Regions from separate parts of the Ensifer sp. 4252 genome, predicted to be linked through region 1. Evidence: riboswitches for the same ligand, from Rfam matches in the RefSeq annotation. Region 1 holds a riboswitch; each other region holds the start of a gene.
The links. A riboswitch is a leader RNA that binds a small molecule or an ion and turns the genes downstream of it on or off. The one in region 1 is predicted to bind cobalamin.
Positions count from the first base shown of each region.

Region 2: another riboswitch for cobalamin. It lies ahead of ABIE33_RS04085 (aromatic ring-hydroxylating oxygenase subunit alpha); the one in region 1 lies ahead of bluB (5,6-dimethylbenzimidazole synthase).
Region 3: another riboswitch for cobalamin. It lies ahead of ABIE33_RS25300 (DUF1636 family protein); the one in region 1 lies ahead of bluB (5,6-dimethylbenzimidazole synthase).

Region 1 covers NZ_JBNDIU010000010.1:96,095-102,123, reverse strand. Annotated here, with positions in the region: gene ABIE33_RS19415 (DUF2865 domain-containing protein) at 175-1,257, shown strand; gene bluB (5,6-dimethylbenzimidazole synthase) at 1,166-1,957, opposite strand; cobalamin riboswitch at 2,003-2,211, opposite strand; gene ABIE33_RS19405 (SDR family oxidoreductase) at 2,289-3,110, opposite strand; gene ABIE33_RS19400 (phytanoyl-CoA dioxygenase family protein) at 3,201-4,394, opposite strand; gene ABIE33_RS19395 (LacI family DNA-binding transcriptional regulator) at 4,494-5,519, shown strand; gene ABIE33_RS19390 (quinone oxidoreductase family protein) at 5,819-6,029, opposite strand, start outside.
Region 2 covers NZ_JBNDIU010000001.1:814,865-820,893, reverse strand. Annotated here, with positions in the region: gene ABIE33_RS04100 (FAD-binding oxidoreductase) at 1-84, opposite strand, end outside; gene ABIE33_RS04095 (L-threonylcarbamoyladenylate synthase) at 132-1,106, opposite strand; gene ABIE33_RS04090 (DUF6656 family protein) at 1,199-1,798, opposite strand; cobalamin riboswitch at 2,115-2,316, shown strand; gene ABIE33_RS04085 (aromatic ring-hydroxylating oxygenase subunit alpha) at 2,423-3,667, shown strand; gene ABIE33_RS04080 (2Fe-2S iron-sulfur cluster-binding protein) at 3,669-4,766, shown strand; gene ABIE33_RS04075 (glycoside hydrolase family 25 protein) at 4,816-5,877, opposite strand.
Region 3 covers NZ_JBNDIU010000017.1:23,258-29,286, reverse strand. Annotated here, with positions in the region: gene ABIE33_RS25315 (FecCD family ABC transporter permease) at 1-798, opposite strand, end outside; gene ABIE33_RS25310 (ABC transporter substrate-binding protein) at 898-1,851, opposite strand; gene ABIE33_RS25305 (ABC transporter ATP-binding protein) at 1,848-2,657, opposite strand; gene ABIE33_RS25300 (DUF1636 family protein) at 2,680-3,093, opposite strand; cobalamin riboswitch at 3,202-3,417, opposite strand; gene ABIE33_RS25295 (DUF1330 domain-containing protein) at 3,650-3,943, shown strand; gene aspT (aspartate-alanine antiporter) at 4,317-6,020, shown strand.

The DNA of each region.
Region 1 (6,029 bases):
CTCCGTTCCTCCCACCGGACGGAGCTGTTAACGCAATGCGAGGCTTGTCGTTGCACCGGCGGCGACAAGCTTTATGATAGGGCGGAAACAGGAAGTGCCGACAGCGACCGATCCCGGACAACAAGGGTGGCACTGTGCGGTTGCAGGAAGAGACGTTCGCCCGTGTTCCGGAACATGAAAACCCTTGCCGCGGCGACCTTGCCGCTGCTTCTGGTTCTTGCCGATCAGGCGCTGGCCTCCAGCGTGTGCGACCGCCTGAACACTCGGCTCGCCGAACTCCCCGCCGCCATCGCCACCACCGCCGATACGCGTGATTATGCGAGCGCGATTTCCCGGCAGAACATCGAATTGCGCCGGGCGCGCAACGATCGCCGACGCGCCGGCTGCGGCACAGGCAGCGTCGTCGTCTTCAATGGTGGCGACCCGGATATCTGCTCCGACATCAACAGCCTGATCGCCGAGATGGAAGACAATCTTGATATCCTCAAGTCTGAGCGCCAGCAGCTCATCTCCGGCGATGGCGACAACACGCGCCGGCGCATCCTGGCCGCGCTCGAGATCAACGGTTGCTATGGCGACCGCGAGGAATTTGCGAACGCCGACCCGGACGAACAGCCGGAAACGCATCGCAACATCCTGCGCGATCTGCCGCCGGACGAATCTTACGGCCCAATGCTGCGGGACCGCGAAATGGGCACCTACCCGCCGGAAAGCGGCGTCTATTCCGGCACGCTTCGCACCATGTGCGTGCGCACCTGCGACGGCGCCTTCTTCCCGATTTCGTCCGAGGCAAGCCCTGTGGACTTCGCCCGCGACGAGCAGGCGTGCCGCGCCCGATGCCCGGGTGCCGAAACGCAGCTCTTTTTCCACGAACTTGCGACCGAAGAGAGCGACCAGATGGTTTCGGCGTCGACGGGGCGACCCTATACGGAACTGCCGAACGCTTTTGCTTACCGGACCCGTGGCGTCGGCAAGCCCGGCATCTGCGGCTGCCAGATCCCAAAGACGGCGGTGACGACACCCAAGGCAGGCGGCGGCAATGCTGGCGACAGCCAGTCCTCGATCATCGTCATCGAAGGCAAGAAGGAAGCGGCGGCCCCAGCCACCAAGGAGACCATGCCTGCGGAGGAGCGCCCTTACGATCCCGCCAAGAGCAAGGTGCGGGTTATCGGGCCGACGTTCCTTCCCCAGGAGGAAACGTCGATCGACCTTCGCCATCCGAAAGGTCCGGGCTACCAACCGGTTCAGAGCAACTGATCGCAGCATCTGCCTTTCGGCAGGTTCCCCAGCCCTCTTCAAACACCAGTTCCTCCAACGGCAGCCGTTGGCGCCAGCCTTTCACCGCAAGTTCCGGCTCCTGGTAGAGGTGATCGACGTAGCCCAGGCAAAGCCAGGCGACGATCACGACATGATCGGGAATGCCGAGGATCGCCTTGATCTCGCTCTCATGAAAGATGCTGACCCAGCCGACGCCGACGCCTTCGGCACGCGCGGCAAGCCAGAGGTTCTGCACCGCGCAGACGGTGGAATAGACATCCATCTCAGGATTATGGGTGCGCCCGAGAACGACCGCGCCGCCGCGGGTGCGGTCGCAGGTGACGCAGATGCTCAAGGGCGCCTTGCGGATACCCTCCAGTTTCAGGGAGCGGTACTTCGCTCGGCGGTCGGCTTCGAACATCAATGCCGCTTCATCGTTGGCCCGGGAAAAGGCCTGCCATATCCGCTCCCGGGTTTCGGCCTGCCGCACGACAACGAAGTTCCACGGTTGCATGAAACCCACCGATGGCGCCCGGTGGGCGGCGTTAAGCAGGCGCATTACCAAGTCGTCAGGCAAGGGCTTGGCCAGGAATTGATCCCGCACGTCCCGGCGTGTTTCGATGGCTCTATAGACGGCTTCGCGCTCGTCAGGTGAAAAGGCCTCTGCAGCCGCAAGGCCGCCATTCGCGTCAGTCAGCATCGTTCGATCCCCAACAATGCGCAACCTTCCGCCGTCCGCGCGGGTATCGGTCTATCTTGCCAGGCCGGTCTTCTGACTTCGGATCAACCGGCCACCTCACCTTCCCAGATCACATGAAGATCCAGTGGCAAGATCTTGAGGTAATTCAAGATCCATAGAGGCAGCCGTCCCCGTCACAGCGTTGGGCACGTTCCGGACTGACACCGGATTCCCGATTCTCCCGCATCGCGGGCACCTGACGTTGCCATAAGGACACAGCCCAGTGGGAATAACAAGCAAGCTCGATGTCACTTGCCCGCCACTCCACAGCGCCACGCGACAGCCTCAGACTTCAGAGCGGCGCGACCGGATGCGGCGAGCCGTCATAGCCGCCCCAGACCGACTGGTCGAAGCAGATGACCGAACCCGTCATCAATCCGGATTCGGCCGATGAGAGATAGGCGCAGGCCCGCGCGACCTCCTTCGGGTCGACAAGCCGGCCGAAGGGTTGGCTGGCGGCTGCCTTTTCCAGCCAGTCGGCAGCAGCACCATGAAACTCGCGTTGGATGCGGTCTTCGCCTTCGGAGGCCATCCAGCCGATATTGAGGCCGTTGACGCGAATGCGGTTGCGCAACAGCGCATAGGCGGTGTTCTTGGTCAACGTTTCGAGCGCGCCCTTGGACGAGCAATAGGCGGCGATGAACGGCTGGCCCGCCATCGCCGACATCGAGCCGATATTGACGATCGTGCCCTGCGTATCTTCCCGCCGCATCACCTTGACCGCCTCCTGCATCAGGAAGAACGGTGCGCGCACATTGACCGCGAACATCCGGTCGAAAAGTTCGGGGCTGGTGTCGAGAATGGTACCGCGATCAGTGATCGCCGCCGCATTGACCAGCGCATCGACGCGCCCGAAAGTGGTGTCGCAGGCGTTGACGACCTTTCGGGCGTCCTCGACCTTTTCGAGGTCTGCCTCGACATAAAGTACCTGCGCGCCGCTCGCCTTGCGGATCTCATCGGCCTTCGCTTCGCCCTTGGCAGCATTGCGCCCGCAGATAACGACCCCTTCAGCCCCGCGTTCCGCAAACAGGCTTGCGATCGTTGCGCCCAGCCCTTGTGTGCCGCCGGTGACGATGGCGATCTTGCCGTCGAGACGGCTGTATTGCTCGGTCATGAAAGTCCTCCCAGGAATGAAAGTCGTGTGAAAACAGGCAATGGTCCCCGGCACAGGGCGCCGGGGACCGAGGGCATCGATGTCTGCCGCTCAGCTCAGCTTGCGCTGCGTCTGCTCGTCAAGCGCGTTGCTGAAATCCTCGGGGCTCCATTTGCCCGAAAGCGCCTCATGCATCAGCTGCGCCTGGGTTTTCGGCGCGAGACCACCGAGCGGCGGGTCGCGATCGAGATTGGTCGGGAACGAATAGCCTTCTGCACAGGATGCAATTGCGTTGGCCGCCTCGCCCGTCGACAGCGCACCGGATTCCGTAAGACCCTTGAGCGCCGGATAGAGCGCTGCACTCATCTTCACGCGATCGACGGTCTCCATCGCCCGCCCGAAGGCCGACGAGACCTGAAGAAGGTTGGCAACGCGCTTGATATCAACCGAGCGATTGCTGCCGGCCGCATGAAACAATGCCGGATTGAAGAAGACGACATCGCCCTTTTCAAGCGGTAGCTGCACGTGATGCTCGTCGAAGTAGGCCCGGAACTCCGGGCGTTTCAACGCGAGATAGCCGGGCACGTAGCTCTGACTGTAGGGAAGGAAAAGCGTCGGACCGCTCTCGATCGGCATGTCGCAATGGGCAACCGCCCCCTGCAGCGTCAGCACCGGCGACAGCCGGTGCACGTGAGCCGGATATCGCTCGATGACATCGGAGGTCTGGAAGCCCAGGTGGTAGTCGCGATGGGCCGCCTGCGACGCCCCGCCCGGATTGACGCGATTGACCTGCGCCGTCATCTGATAGTTCGGACCAAGCCAGGCTTCGCTGACAAGCGCGATGATGGCATTGGCGTAGTAGCCGGCAAAATTTTCGGGGCTCTTCAGGCAGTGCTTTTCGAGCGAGTTCCAGATCCGGTCGTTCGCGCCGGGCTTGGCGAAATGGTCGCCACCACCGCTGTTGGTGCGGTGCTGCTCGTCGATGATCGCATCGAAAATGCCGCTGGCGGTATCGATCACGGTCGTATCGGCATAGGCGTGCTTGAACACCGCCACTCCAGGCCCGATCGCAAGCACCTCGCAAATTTCGGCCAAAGCAGCGCGACGCCCCTCGATCGTGGCGCAGGCGGCGACGAGGCTCGCGCTGTCATAGATCAGAACATTCTTCTCACAGGCGAGCGCGTGCGGATAATCAGCAACGTTTGTCTGACGCTCCACTTCAGCCCGAAATGCTTCGATGTCGCAGGCATCCTCGCTTAGCCAGACGCGGTCGAGCCGCTGGCGCGCATTGTTGTCGGTCTTCATCTCGCTCCTCCTCAGAAACATTCGATGCTCCGACTATAGGCGCCGTCAGATCGTGATATAGAGCAGGAATCCATCAAAAAACCATCAGGGGCAATCGCGTTGGCTCACCCGTTTCTGGTCAAGGACATCGCCTTTCAGGCGGGACTCAGCACCGCAACCGTCGATCGCGTCCTGAATGATCGTCCCGGCGTGCGCCGACAGACGGCAGCCCGCGTACAGGCGGCCATCCGCGAACTGGAGAAGCAGCAATCGGCATCAGAAATTCAAGGCCAGAAGCGCGCGATCGACATCGTGATGGAGGCACCGGAGCGCTTCACCGAGGCAGTCAGGCAGGCATTCGAAACCGAGGCGCCGACTTTCATGCCAACGACCTTCCGCTGCCGCTTCCACTTCGCCGAGACCATGCGTCCACACGACATCGTCCAGCTGCTCGACCGCATCCGTCTGCGCGGAACCGACGGCGTCGTGTTGAAGGCACCGGATGTGCCCGAAATCATTGGCGCCGTCGCCCGCCTCGAACAGGCGGGAATTGCCGTCGTCACGCTTGTCACCGATCTGCCGAACTCGGCGCGCACCGTCTATGCCGGGGCCGACAACCGTGCGGCCGGCGAGACCGCTGCCTACCTCGTCGGCGAGCGGTTCGCCGGGGACGCAGCAACCGTGCTCGTGACGATTTCAAGCAGCCGTTTTCGTGGTGAGGAGGAACGCGAAATCGGCTTTCGCCGGGTGCTACGCGAACATTATCCGGCAATCCGCATTGTCGAGATCAGCGAAGGCCATGGCAAGGACGCCGAGACGGGTGTGCTCGCTGCAAAGGCGCTTGCAGAGCACGCCGACATCAACGCCGCCTATTCGATCGGTGGCGGCAATCGCGCCGTGCTGGCCGCCTTCGAGCGCCTCGGTCGCGACTGCGCGCTGTTCATCGCCCATGACCTCGACCAGGACAATCTGGCGCTGCTGCGCCAGCGCCGGATCCATTTCGTCCTGCATCACGACCTGCGAAGCGATGCTCGCATGACCTTTCGGGCCATTCTCGCCCGACGGAGCGGTGCCGGCCAAAAACTGGGCGGCAGCCGGCTGTCGGCCGTCGAGGTGATCACGCCCTACAACGTGCCCGTCGCTTGAGCCGAGTACAGAAGCCGCGGCGACGCGGGGTATCAGACTGCTAACGAAGTCAGTTCTAACAATGGCAGGAAACCGGGAAGGCTCGGCGTTAGCCAACATCTCCCTCATGCCTGTGCCTGTCACAGGAATCTAGCCAGCCCAAGTCCTTGGGCTGAAGAGCCTTTTGCCCTGACGGACGTCAGCTCGCTGGATTCCGGCACAAGGCCGGAATGAGGGAGATCTGAACGAGCCTCCCGTCAAACAGGCATACTAAAGCTTTGTCCTCATGGGCCAGATCCCGCGCTACGCGCGGCCCTTTCTCATTCAGGCAAAAGCACGATCTTTCCGGAGAAACGTCGGTCCTCGAGCCGGGCATGCGCCGCCGCCCCGTCCGAGAGCGCGAAGGTCTCGATGCGCGGCGGCTCGATGACGCCGTCGCGCAGCGCCTGGAACAGCCGCTCTGCCCGGCTCAGCCGTTGCTGCCGATCGGTCAGAAAATCCCAGAGATCGCCGCCGACAAGGGTTTTGGAG
Region 2 (6,029 bases), on a different contig from region 1:
CGTGGGGTTCGTCAGTGCATTGGCGCTGCCGACGATGTCGATGAAGGAGGCGATCAGTTCGGGAGAGGGGATCGTCGTGGTCATGGCCCTGCCTTCGCAAATGCGCCCGCCGGCGCTTCAGTGTCTGTCGGTCAGTCTCTGGGGGCTGCAGCGCGCTGCAGCCGGTCGAGGATCGCCTCGCCCAACCCTTCCGAAGGGATGGGGCCGAAGGCGATGGTTGCGGCGCTGCTGGCATCCGCCCTCTTCATATAGTCGAACAGATTTGCAGCCGCCTCCCGCAGGCTGCCTGCCGGGCTGAGGTCGAGCACGATCGCGGCGTGCTCTTCGCCGGGCAGCGACGCATTGCCGAAGCGGATCAGGGCTTCTCCCGGGCGCACGTCCGCGGCATCGAGCCGGACCGCGGCGCCCGGTGCGTAGTGAGAGGCGAGCATGCCCGGGGCCTCGATCGTTGCTCCGGCGCTTTCGGGCCTCGAGACGGCAAGGCCGGTCAGTCTTTCGATTTCGAGGACGTCGAGACCGCCCGGACGCAGCAGACGCAGCGCGCCATCCTCGACCTTGATGATCGTCGATTCAAGCCCGATCTCCGCCGAACCGGCGTCGAGAATGAGCTTGAGGCGCGGCCCGAGATCGGCTTCCACGTGGGCAGCGCTTGTCGGGCTGATCTTGCCCGAAGTATTGGCGCTCGGGGCGGCGAGCGGGCCGCCGAAGCGGGCAATCACACGACGTGAGAAACCATCAGGCATGCGGATGCCGAGCGTGTCGAGGCCGGCCGAGGCGAGTGCATGCACGGTGCTTGTCGTGCGCTGGGGCAGGATCAACGTCAGCGGGCCGGGCCAGAAGGCCTCGGCCAGGCGCCGCGACAACGGATCGAATGTCACGTGGGCTTCGGCCATCGCCATGTCGGACACATGCGATATCAGCGGGTTGAAGCGTGGACGCCCCTTCATTTCATAGATGCGGCTGATCGCACCCGGATTGGTGGCATCCGCTGCCAGGCCGTAGACCGTTTCGGTGGGGATGGCGACGGGCTCACCTTCGGCAAGCACCGCACAAGCGCGCTCGATCGCCCGTTCCGGCTCGGTCCGTGTATCGATGATTTCGGCCATGTCGCTTCCGTTTCCCTTTCCCTTTCCGAGGCTTCCTTAAAGGAGCCACGGCGAAAACAGAACGATTTTCTTCAGGGAGCCGGGTCTGCGCTTCAGAGGCTGCGAATGATGCGCCTCAGTGCCTCGTCGCGTGCGCCGAGCATCAGCACGTTCTTGAGCGCGACTTTCGGATCGTCGGTGCGAAAGAGCAGCCCGTTGTCGCGAACGCTGCGATTGATGGTCATCTGTCCCTCTTGCGCGTCGGGCTCGATGGCAACGGCAAAGTACATTCGGGAATAGCCGGTCTGGATGCGTTCGAAGAAGTGTTTCTCGTCGCCGAGGTCGCAGAAGAAGTTGGCGAAATAGAACGACCAGGTGACGTCCTTGGATTGGGCAAGAGGTGTCCTTGCCGCCGTCACGTGGCAATAGCCGAGATGCGGCCGGCCAGCGAGCGTGCGGTGGAAGATCATCTTGGGAAACTGGATCGAGGTATGGAAGTCGTTCATCCGCTTGTGCGTCGTTTCGCCGGCGGTCTTCAGCTTGTGGCCGGTGCGCTCGGCAACCTCGTCATAGCTCAGATAGCGCCGTTCGCGCTGCGACCACTGGCGCCTTTCTATGCGGCCGGTGCGCAGGAACTCGGTGTGGACCGCTGTCTTCGGAGCGATCGTTGGCAGCTTCTCGGCTGCGGCGTCGTAGTATTTGAGCTTTGCCATGAACTTCAATGCGCTGTTTGCCGGTTCGGCCGGTTTCTCCGTCAGGCGACGCTAATGCATTATGGTTAATGGAAGATTTCACTCACGTCGGGGGACCTGGCTCCGCGGCGCGGACAGGCATGTCGCAAAATGGCGAAGGATCCGCGCTTTCTCGCAAGCCTTGCCGGAAAAAGCGACAATTGCCTAATCCTTGATCTATCCCATTGTTTACACTGAAAAATGACCAGTCACGAGGCGTTTGATGCGCTCGATGTGCTGTGTCGTCTTTCTGGAATCGGATGTCGTTAATCGGCAGCTGCGACGATGGCTTCGGCGATTAGATATGCCTACTCAAGGTGCTGCCTTTTAGGGAAGGCGGAGAATTGGGAAGCCGGTCAAAACCCGGCGCTGCCCCCGCAACGGTGGTGGAGCGAAAGCCTCGGCACAAAGCCACTGGACGGTTCCGTCCGGGAAGGCGCCGGGCTGGTCCTTGCGGACGGCTCCTGAGCCCGGAAACCAGCCTTGACACGAACAGACCGTAACGGGTTGCGGCGGGCAGCCGGATCGGAGCCGTCATCGCACAGGCAATGCGCCTGCGCGGGTTCCAGTCCTGCCTCTCCGAAACAAGGCGAACGAGGACAGGACATGGACATCAAGGGCGATATGCTCCGCAAGCTGAAGGGTCGACGCGACGGCTACAGCCTCGACCGGGCCTTCTACATCGACCCCGACTACTACAGGCAGGATCTCGAGAGCATCTGGTACAAGGACTGGCTGTTCATTGGCCACGACTGCGAGATCCCGCGCGCCGGCAACTATTTCACCGTCCAGGTCGGCGACTACCCCCTCGTCATCGTCCGTGACCGACAGGGCACGATCCGCGCTCTGCACAATTCCTGCCGCCATCGCGGCTCGCGTGTCTGCTCGCAGCACAAGGGGGCTTCCGCCAAGCTCGTCTGTCCCTATCATCAGTGGACCTATGAGCTCGATGGCACGCTGCTCTTTGCCCGCCAGATGGGGGAGGATTTCGACAAGGCCGCCCACAGCCTGAAGCCGATCCACTGCGAGACAGTCGGCGGCTACATCTTCATCAATCTGTCCGAACAGCCGATGGATTTCGGCCCGTTCCGCGACATGGTCGCGCCCTATCTTGCGCCGCATCGCCTGGGTGAAACCAAAGTCGCCTTCGAAAGCACGATCATCGAAAAGGGCAACTGGAAGCTCGTCTGGGAAAACAACCGCGAATGCTACCATTGCGCCGCCAACCATCCCGAGCTTTGCCGCACCTATCCCGAGGCGCCGACGGCGACCGGTGTGCAGGGCGCCAAGGATGATCCCGTCATTGCCGCGCACTGGGCCAAGTGCGAAGCGGCCGGGCTGCCGAGCGAGTTCCGCATGTCCGATACGGGCCAGTTCCGCTCGGCGCGCATGCCGTTGATCGACGACGCCGAGAGCTACACCATGTCCGGCACCCGCGCCGTGCGGCAGCAGCTGTCTGCAGACGTCAGCCAGAAGCATATCGGCACGCTCCTGCTGTTCCACTATCCATCGACCTGGAACCATGTGCTGGCCGACCATGCCATCACCTTCCGTGTGCTGCCGCTCGGCCCGGAGCTGACACAGGTGACGACGAAGTGGCTGGTCAACAAGGACGCGGTCGAAGGCGTCGACTACAATCTCGAGGAACTGACGCATGTCTGGACCGAGACCAACGATCAGGACCGACAGATCGTCGAGGAGAACGCTTTCGGTATTCGCTCTCCGGCCTACCAGCCAGGCCCCTATTCGCCCGATCACGAAGGCGGCGTGATGCAGTTCGTCGAGTGGTATTGCAAGTTCATGGAACAGCGCCTGCAAGGCGACGCTGCTCCGCTCTTCCGGGTCGCCTGACATGCAGATGGCATCCTCGTTCCATCACTTCGATGCGCTTCATGTCTGGATCGACAGGCAGCACATGCTCGAATGCACATCGGCGGTCGTCGAGACCGCCGATGTAATGACCTTTACGTTCCGGGCCGAGAAGCCGGCATGGTTTCGTTATCTGCCCGGGCAGTTCGTCACGCTCGAACTGCCGGTTACGGACGACGAGCCGGTGATGCGCACCTACACGCTGTCGTCGACGCCCTCGCGGCCGTTGTCTATTGCTGTCACCGTCAAGGCGCAAGCCGACAGTATCGGCACCCGCTGGATGTTCGATCACCTGAAGCCCGGCATGCGCCTGAAGGCTTTCGGCCCGCTTGGCGATTTCAGCTTCGTGCGGCATCCCGGCGAAAAATACCTGTTCATATCGGCAGGCTCCGGCGTCACGCCGATGATGTCGATGACGCGCTGGATGGCGGATTGCGTTCCCGAGACCGATGTCACTTTCATTTCCTGCGCTCGCCGGCCCGATGATCTCCTGTTCCGCTCGGAGCTCGAAGTGCTGGCGCGCCAGATGTCTGGGCTAAACCTCGGCTTCGTGGTCGAGGGGCATGAGTCAAGGCACGGATGGCACGGGCTGCGCGGCCGCATCGACGGTGCCAAGCTGCCGCTGCTTGCGCCCGACTTCATGGAGCGTACGGTGTTTTGCTGCGGTCCTGAGCCGTTCATGCGCGGAGTGCGCGAGTTGCTGAAGGCGGCCGGTTTCGACATGAGCCGTTACCACGAGGAAAGCTTCCAGCCGGCGGCGGCACCGGCAGCCGAGGAGATCGCCGTCAGGGCAGGCGCGGCAACCGACGCTGAGGCGCAAGGCGCCAAGGTAGTGTTCACCATGAGCGGCAAGGAGATCGAGGCCAAGCCCGGCCAGACGATCCTGCAGGCTGCGCGGGCTAACGGCGTCAGGATCGGGGCCGCCTGCGAAGGCGGCATCTGCGGTACGTGCCGGGTGATGAAGGTCGCCGGCGAGGTCGAGATGAACCACAACGGCGGTATCCTCGACGACGAAATCGACGAGGGCTACATCCTCGCCTGCTGCTCGCGGCCGCTTGGAGACGTGCAGATCGAAGCCTGACAGTGTGGTGATGGTCGCGGGGAGGGATGCTCTTTCCGCGACTGAACCGTCAGCGGTTGGCCGCCAGTCGCACGGTGCGGTCATGCCGGCCAAAATCGATCGATCCCGTCGCCATCGTGTCGACGCCCTCGCCGGCGGCACTGGCAGCTTCGGCTCGGCTGATGAGTAAGGGCTGGCTTTCGATTTTAACCGTCGCCTGGGCAGCGCTGGCCGCGCCGACCCCGTCGTCGGCTTTGGCAATGAGAACGAGCGGCATCGCCTTTTCCGGCAACAGGGCGCCGCCGGCCCAGATTGATCGCAAGGTGGCACTGTTCATTGCTGCGACATTGACATCAATGTCGTCGAGCGTACCGGGCACACGGTAAGGGCATCGCTTTTTGCCGCAGTTGGTGCCGGAGGAGAACTGCCACAGCGCATAGCTGTCCCAGTTGCCCATTGGGAAAACCTGACGGATATCGGGCTTGTAGCGGGCATACCAGAGCGGCAGACGCGACAGCAGCCGATGCTTGGAGCGGTTGGCCGCGATGTATTTTGCCGTGACGTGGTTGGTATAGAGCATCGGGTAGCGGCCGGTGCGGGTCTTGATGTGTCCGGCAAAGATCGCCGCATCGTCGAGCGACATGTATTTGTCCGAGTCGATGCCTTCGAGATCGAGCACCATCAATTCGTCGTCGCGCGGGGTCGCATAGTCAAGGAAGTGGTTGGCCTGATCGACCGGGTTGCCGGGGCGGGCGAGATGGTAGGCGCCCCACAGCAGCCCATGGGCGCGGGCGATCATCCGGCGGGTCTGGTACAGCTCGCGGCTGACCGCGTACTTGCGCCACATCGTCTTGCAGTGGGCGACGGTATCGCCGCCGTGATCGCCAGTGCAGGAAAAGCTTTCCGGCAGGCCGTCGGAGGCCTTGCCGATGAAGCCGGAGATGCGCTTGTCGGAAAGCATTGCCTCCCAGTCGATGCTGTTCATCTCATAGGCATCAACGATGATGGCGTTTGATTTCGACTTCCAGGGCTCGAGCTCGGCGGCGCGTGCGTTCGCCGCCGCGAAAGCCAGACCCAGAAGGGTCGCGAGGCGCAGAATCATCCGTATGGTGGAGATATACCGCTTTGCCATTCAGTGAGATTGCCGACTCTACAGTTAATGGATCGTAAATCCCAGTCCCCGAGCCGACTGTGCTTGAGACCGTGGCGAATGTATAGAGACTTGCGGCTGTATATGAGCGAGTTCTTCTGTTGTCGGCGCTACCGTGGGCCGGCCCGCTATCT
Region 3 (6,029 bases), on a different contig from region 1:
GCCGACGAAGCCGATCGCGCCGGAAAAGGCGACCATGACGCCGGTCAGGAGTGCGGTGACGACGAAGAGCACGAGCCGAAACCGGCGAACGGGAATGCCGAGCGTCGTTGCCGTCTCGTCGCCCATGGCAAGCGCATTGATCTCGCGCGCCCTCAGCACGAGATAGCCGAGGCAGGCCGTCAGCACCACCGTGGGATAAATAAGATGCGGCCATTGCGCCAGCCCGAGACCGCCGAGCATCCAGAAGATCACCGTGTGCACCGCCCTTGGATCCCCAAGGAAAATCATCAGGTTGCCGATCGACGTTAATGTGAAGGCGACGGCGACGCCTGATAGCACCAGCCTGTCGGCATTGCTGCCGAGCACGCGTGTGACGAGCGCCACGAGCGCGGTCGCGACCAGCGCGCCGGCAAAGGCAAACAGCGGCACGGTGGCAAGGCCGAGGATGAGGCCGGTGTGCAGCAGCGCGATGATTGCGCCGAGCGCGCCGCCGGAGGACACGCCGAGAAGATGCGGATCGGCAAGCGGATTGCGCGTCACCGCCTGCAGCACGGCGCCGGTCAGCGCCAGCCCGGCCCCGACCAGCCCGGCAAGCACCACGCGCGGCAGGCGCACATCCCAGACGATGCTTTCGCGGCCGGCCGACCAGGCAACGTCGACGCTGCCAGGCGACAGCTTCGAGACGATGATCGACCAGACGGTCGAGACCGGGATCGGCGCCGAGCCCAATGACACGGCGGCAGTGATCGTCAGGCACAACAACAGCAGCGCCGTGAGAAAGGCGGTCGTGGTTTTCACAGTCCGTCCCTGGTCAGATATTGGAGTGGAAGGGCGGGGACATGCGAAAAGGCATGCCCCGGGAGCATGCGGCAAGGCACGCCCCCGCTGACGCCTCAGTTACATCGCCTGCCCGTGAAAGGCCTTGGCAAGCCGCGCGATGGCATCGATGTTGCGCGGACCCGGCGTCGCCTCGACATAGTCGAGCACCACGAAGCGGTCGTTCTTGACGGCGTCGATGTTCTTGAAGGCCGGGTTGCTCTTCATGAAGGCGATCTTCTGCTCGGCGGTCACCTCGCCATAGTTGACGATCACCACCACCTCGGGGTTCTTGTCGATCACCGGCTCCCAGGAAATCTCGGTCCAGCTCTTCTCCACACCGTCCATGACGTTGACGCCGCCGGCCGCCTCAATCATCGCCGTCGGAATGCCGAACCGGCCTGATGTGAACGGCTTCTCCTCGCCGGAATCATAGACGAAGACACGGGTCGGGCGCTCGATGCCGCCGATGCCTGTGGTGATCTTGTCGAGATCGCGGCGATAGCCGTCGACGAGCGCCTGCGCCCGGTCCTCGACGCCGAAGATGCGGCCGAGATTGAGGAGATCGGCGAACATGTCGTCCATGACAGGCTTGCCCTTGGCCATGACGTGGATGCAGGATTCGGTCAGCTCGTAGACGTTGATCTTGAAGGGCTCGAGCGTTTCCGGCGTCACCTCGCCGCCGACCTTCATGCCGTAGTTCCAGCCGGCGAAGTAGAAGTCGGCGTCGGCATTGAGCAGCACTTCCTTGGTCGGATACTTTTCCGAAAGCTCCGGCAGCGCCTTGACGCCCTCGCGCAGCTTTTCGTCCAGCGTCTTCCAGCCGGAAACGCCGGTATAGCCGACCATGCGGTCCTGCAGCTTAAGGGCCAGCATCATTTCGGTGAGGTTGACGTCGTTGGAAACGGCCCGCTTGGGCGCCGCCTCGAAGGTCACCTCGCGGTTGCAGCTCTTGACCGTCACGGGATAGGCAAGCGCCGGCGCGGCGCCAAGCGTGAGAAGCAGAAGGGCGGAACTGGCAAATAGGGTCTTCATGATGGCATCGATCCCTGTCGAGCGAGTGAAAAGGAAAAGCGCGCGCCGCTGGCAACGGCGTTGCTATGGGCTGTGGCGGTGACGCCGAAGGCGGCGGAAAGCGCTTGCGGGTTGAGCACGTCTTCGGGCGAACCAAAGGCCGTCATGCGACCCTCCGTCAGGATCGCCACGTCGGTCGCGAATTCCGCGGCCAGGTTGATGTCGTGCAGCGTGGTGACGATCGTCAGCTGCAGCGTCTGCAGCAGCTCGAGAATTTCGAGCTGATGGCGGATGTCGAGATGGTTGGTCGGCTCGTCCAGGATGATGATGCGCGGCTGCTGGGCCAGCGCCCGGGCAATCAGCACCCGCTGCTTCTCGCCACCCGAAAGTGTGGAGAATTGCCGTCCGGCAAGGTGAGTGAGATCGAGATGCTCGAGCGCATGCGCCACCGTCTCGCGATCCCTCGCCGTCCAGCCGCTCACGCCTTCCCGCCGGGGTATGCGGCCCATCATCACCACGTCGCGCACGCTGAAGGGAAAATCGCTCGGCATTTCCTGCAGCACGACGGCAATGATCTTGGCCGCCTCGCGCGCCGTCATCGCCCAGATGTCGACCCCATCGACCTCGATCGTGCCTGCCGTCGGCTGGGCCGAGCGATAGAGGCAGCGCAGCAGCGATGTCTTGCCGGCGCCGTTCGGACCGAGAATGGCAAGCCGGCTGCCGGGCGTAATGGCAAAGTCGACCTCGCGGACCAGCCGCAGATCCGGGCGCGGACCCCAATCCAGGGCGCGGACCCGAAGGCCGGCGCCTGTCGCGGTGCAGCTCATTGGCTTATCCCTCCCCGCGCCATCATTGGAAAAGCCCGCCGATGTCTTCGGAGACCAACAGCGCTGCCGGTATGCGCGCCAGCGTCTTGCCGTTGAGCCCGCGCGGCCGCTCGGCCGCCCGCGTCATGCCGTCGTTTCGCTTGGCATAGGCCGTGGCGAAAGAAACAAGATCATCGATATCCTCCTCGGGCGAGATGTCGCCGAACAGGTAGGTCGCCTTCCCCGTTGCCTGGAAAGCGATGGTGCAGGGCCTCGTGCAGGCCGCCATACAGACCGTTCCGGCAATGGAGAAATCCCGGTCGAGCGGCTCGCCGAGTGCGGCAATGCTGCGGTTCAACCGCTGGATGAGATCCGCGCCCGGACGGCAGGGGCCGCCGGTGAAACGGCAATCGGTGCAGACCGTTATCTTGTGCTGCCGGGAAACCGGGTTGGCCATATCTCTTCTCCGCCGGATTGGTCCGGAGAGAATGTGGCAAAGCGGCATGATGACGGATGGCCGTCGCGCAAAAACCAGTTCTTTTCCATCGGAACACCCCGTCCGTTGTGGTTGATCGGTTCGATGGCAGGTCTCCTGGCTCGCGGGTCGCGGCGCATCCACGTCTTCCCGGCTGAACGCCAGTGACATGGTGTGAATGCGCTTTCCGCTCACAGTTGCGGGGGCAGCCACGGTTTCGGCCCCATCAGGGTCGTCCGCTCCGTGTTCCCTTTTCAGCCGCTTCCGCATTGTCGCGGTTGCAGCACCATCACCGCCTTCGTCGCACACTTCGGCGGAGGTGACAACCGCCGGGACAGGTCGGCCGAGGCATATCAACATGCGGCTTTTCATCATGCGCAATCGTTACGAAATAACATTACATCATTCAACAAAAAAATGGCCCGAAACGAAGGGGAGGCAAAGGCCTCCCTTTGTCGGCCGAGTTGGCTGGCGAACTCGCCCGGAACTGCCAACGGGCGTATTCTTCGATGGTGCCGGTGTGGAAAGGAGATCTGCCATGGCTGCCTATCTGATTGCGGATGTCGAGGTCACGGATGCCGCGGCTTTTGAAGAATACATACGGGAGGTGCCGGCAACGGAAGCGCGTTATGGCGGCCGATATTTGGGCCGCGGTGGCGCGACCCGGGTGCTCGAAGGCGACTGGGAGCCGCATCGGCTCGTCATTGTCGAGTTCCCGGAAATGCACTCCTTGCTCGAGTGGTACAACTCGCCGGAGTATCAACGCCTCAAGGCGATCCGCGAACGCTGCGCGAGGACGCGGATCATGACGCTGGAAGGCGTTTCCGCATAGCGCGGTCCCGCCAGCCGCCACCGCCCGAATGATCAATCGCCACGGCACCGGAGGCGCCGGAAAGGTCCTTGTATCGAACTGGGGGCGATTGGTTTCCCCTGTCTCGGCACGCCGGGGGAAAGCCCTTCCAAAGCACCGAGGCGCCAGCCGGTAACGCCATCCGTTACTGTTACGTACTTGAAGAGAGGCACAATCGGTGATGTGCTTTCGAAGGAAGTGATCGCGCCATTCAGCAGATGCACAGCGACTTACGCCGGCATCGCCCATATTTCGGGCGCCGACGACACAATTTCTCATGCGACGTAGTATCCAGCCTGTCCGCGTAAGTCCCGAATGCGAGTAATGGCAAACCAGCTTTCTGAAGGGGATGACAGTGAATCCAATAGATTTTTTCGTTGAGACACTCCGCACCTATCCTGCCGTCGCCGTCTTTCTTGCGCTCGGCATCGGTTTCCTGATCGGTCCTATCAAGATCGCCGGGTTCAACCTTGGAAACGTCACCGCCACGCTTCTGGCGGGTGTCGTCATCGGACAGCTGGGGATCCAGGTTTCGGGCGACCTGAAGTCGACCTTGTTCCTTCTGTTCCTGTTTGCCGTCGGCTACGGCGTCGGCCCGCAGTTCGTTCGCGGCCTGAGCACGGATGGGCCCAAGCAGATCCTCTTTGCCCTGTCGGTATTGGTGCTGTGCCTGATCGTGCCTTATCTGTGCGCCCTCATCGCCGGGCTGCCGCTCGGCTATGGCGCAGGCATGTACGCCGGCTCCCAGACGATTTCGGCGGCCATCGGCGTTGCCAGCGACCAGATCAACGCGATGGGCTTGAGCGCCGAACAGGCCAAGACCTACACCGATCAGATCCCGATTGGCTATGCGGTGACCTATATCTGGGGCACCATCGGCTCGGCGATCATCCTGGCACAGCTCGGGCCCAAGCTACTCGGCATCGATCTCCCGGCCGCCTGCAAGGAGTACGAGGCGAAGCTCGGCGGCGGCGCCGAGAGCAGCGAACCCGGGATCACACACGCCTACCACGACTTCGGCCTCAGGGCCTATCGCGTCGAAGAGGCGAGCGGGCTCACCGGAACGCCGGTCAAGAACCTGCTTCCTGGCATCCGCGTCTTCGTCGAACGGTTGCGGCGTGGTGGCCAGATCATCGAAGCGGATGGTAACACCGTGCTGCAGCCGGGCGACATTGTCGCCTTCTCCGGCAGACGCGCTTTGCTCGTCGAGCACCTGGACTCCAAGCTCGTTGAGGTCGAGGACAAGGAACTGCTGAACGCCGAAGCCGAGGTCGTCGACGTCTACGTGACCAGCAAAGCGCTCGCCGGCAGGACGCTCGCCGACGTCAGCACCGAAGATTGGGCCCGCGGCGTCTATGCCCGCAAGATCATGCGCTCGCTGGTCGAGATCCCGGTCCTGCCCGGCACGACCGTCGAGCGCGGCGATATCGTCACCCTCGGCGGCGCCAGGAGACATGTCGAAGCGGCGATCAAGGCGCTCGGCTTTGCCGATCGCCCGGTCGAAACCACCGACATCGCCTTCCTCGGCTGGGGGCTCTTCATCGGCGCGATGATCGGCGCCCTGACGATCACGATCGGCGGCATACCGATCGGCCTGTCGACCTCCGGCGGCGCGCTTCTCGCCGGGCTTGTCCTTGGATGGCTTCGCACCACCTACCCCGCCTTCGGCAGAATTCCTTCTCCGGCGCTGTGGCTGTTGAACACACTTGGCCTCAACATCTTCATTGCCGTCGTCGGCATCGGCGCCGGCCCCGGCTTTGTCGCGGGACTGCGCGAAGTCGGCGTTTCCCTGCTCCTGTGGGGCATCGTGTCGACATCAGTGCCGATGATCGCTTCCGTCTTGATCGGCCACTACGTCTTCCGTTTTCACCCCGCGATCCTGTTTGGCGCCTGCGCCGGGGTGCGCACGACAACGGCGGCACTGGGCATGATCCAGGAGGCGGCCAAGAGCAAGGTTCCAGCACTTGGCTACGGCATGCCCTATGCGATCGGGAATACTCTGCTGACTATTTTCGGCCTCGTCATCGTCATCATGCTGGCACCATCCGGCGGGCCGTAAGCTTAAGAG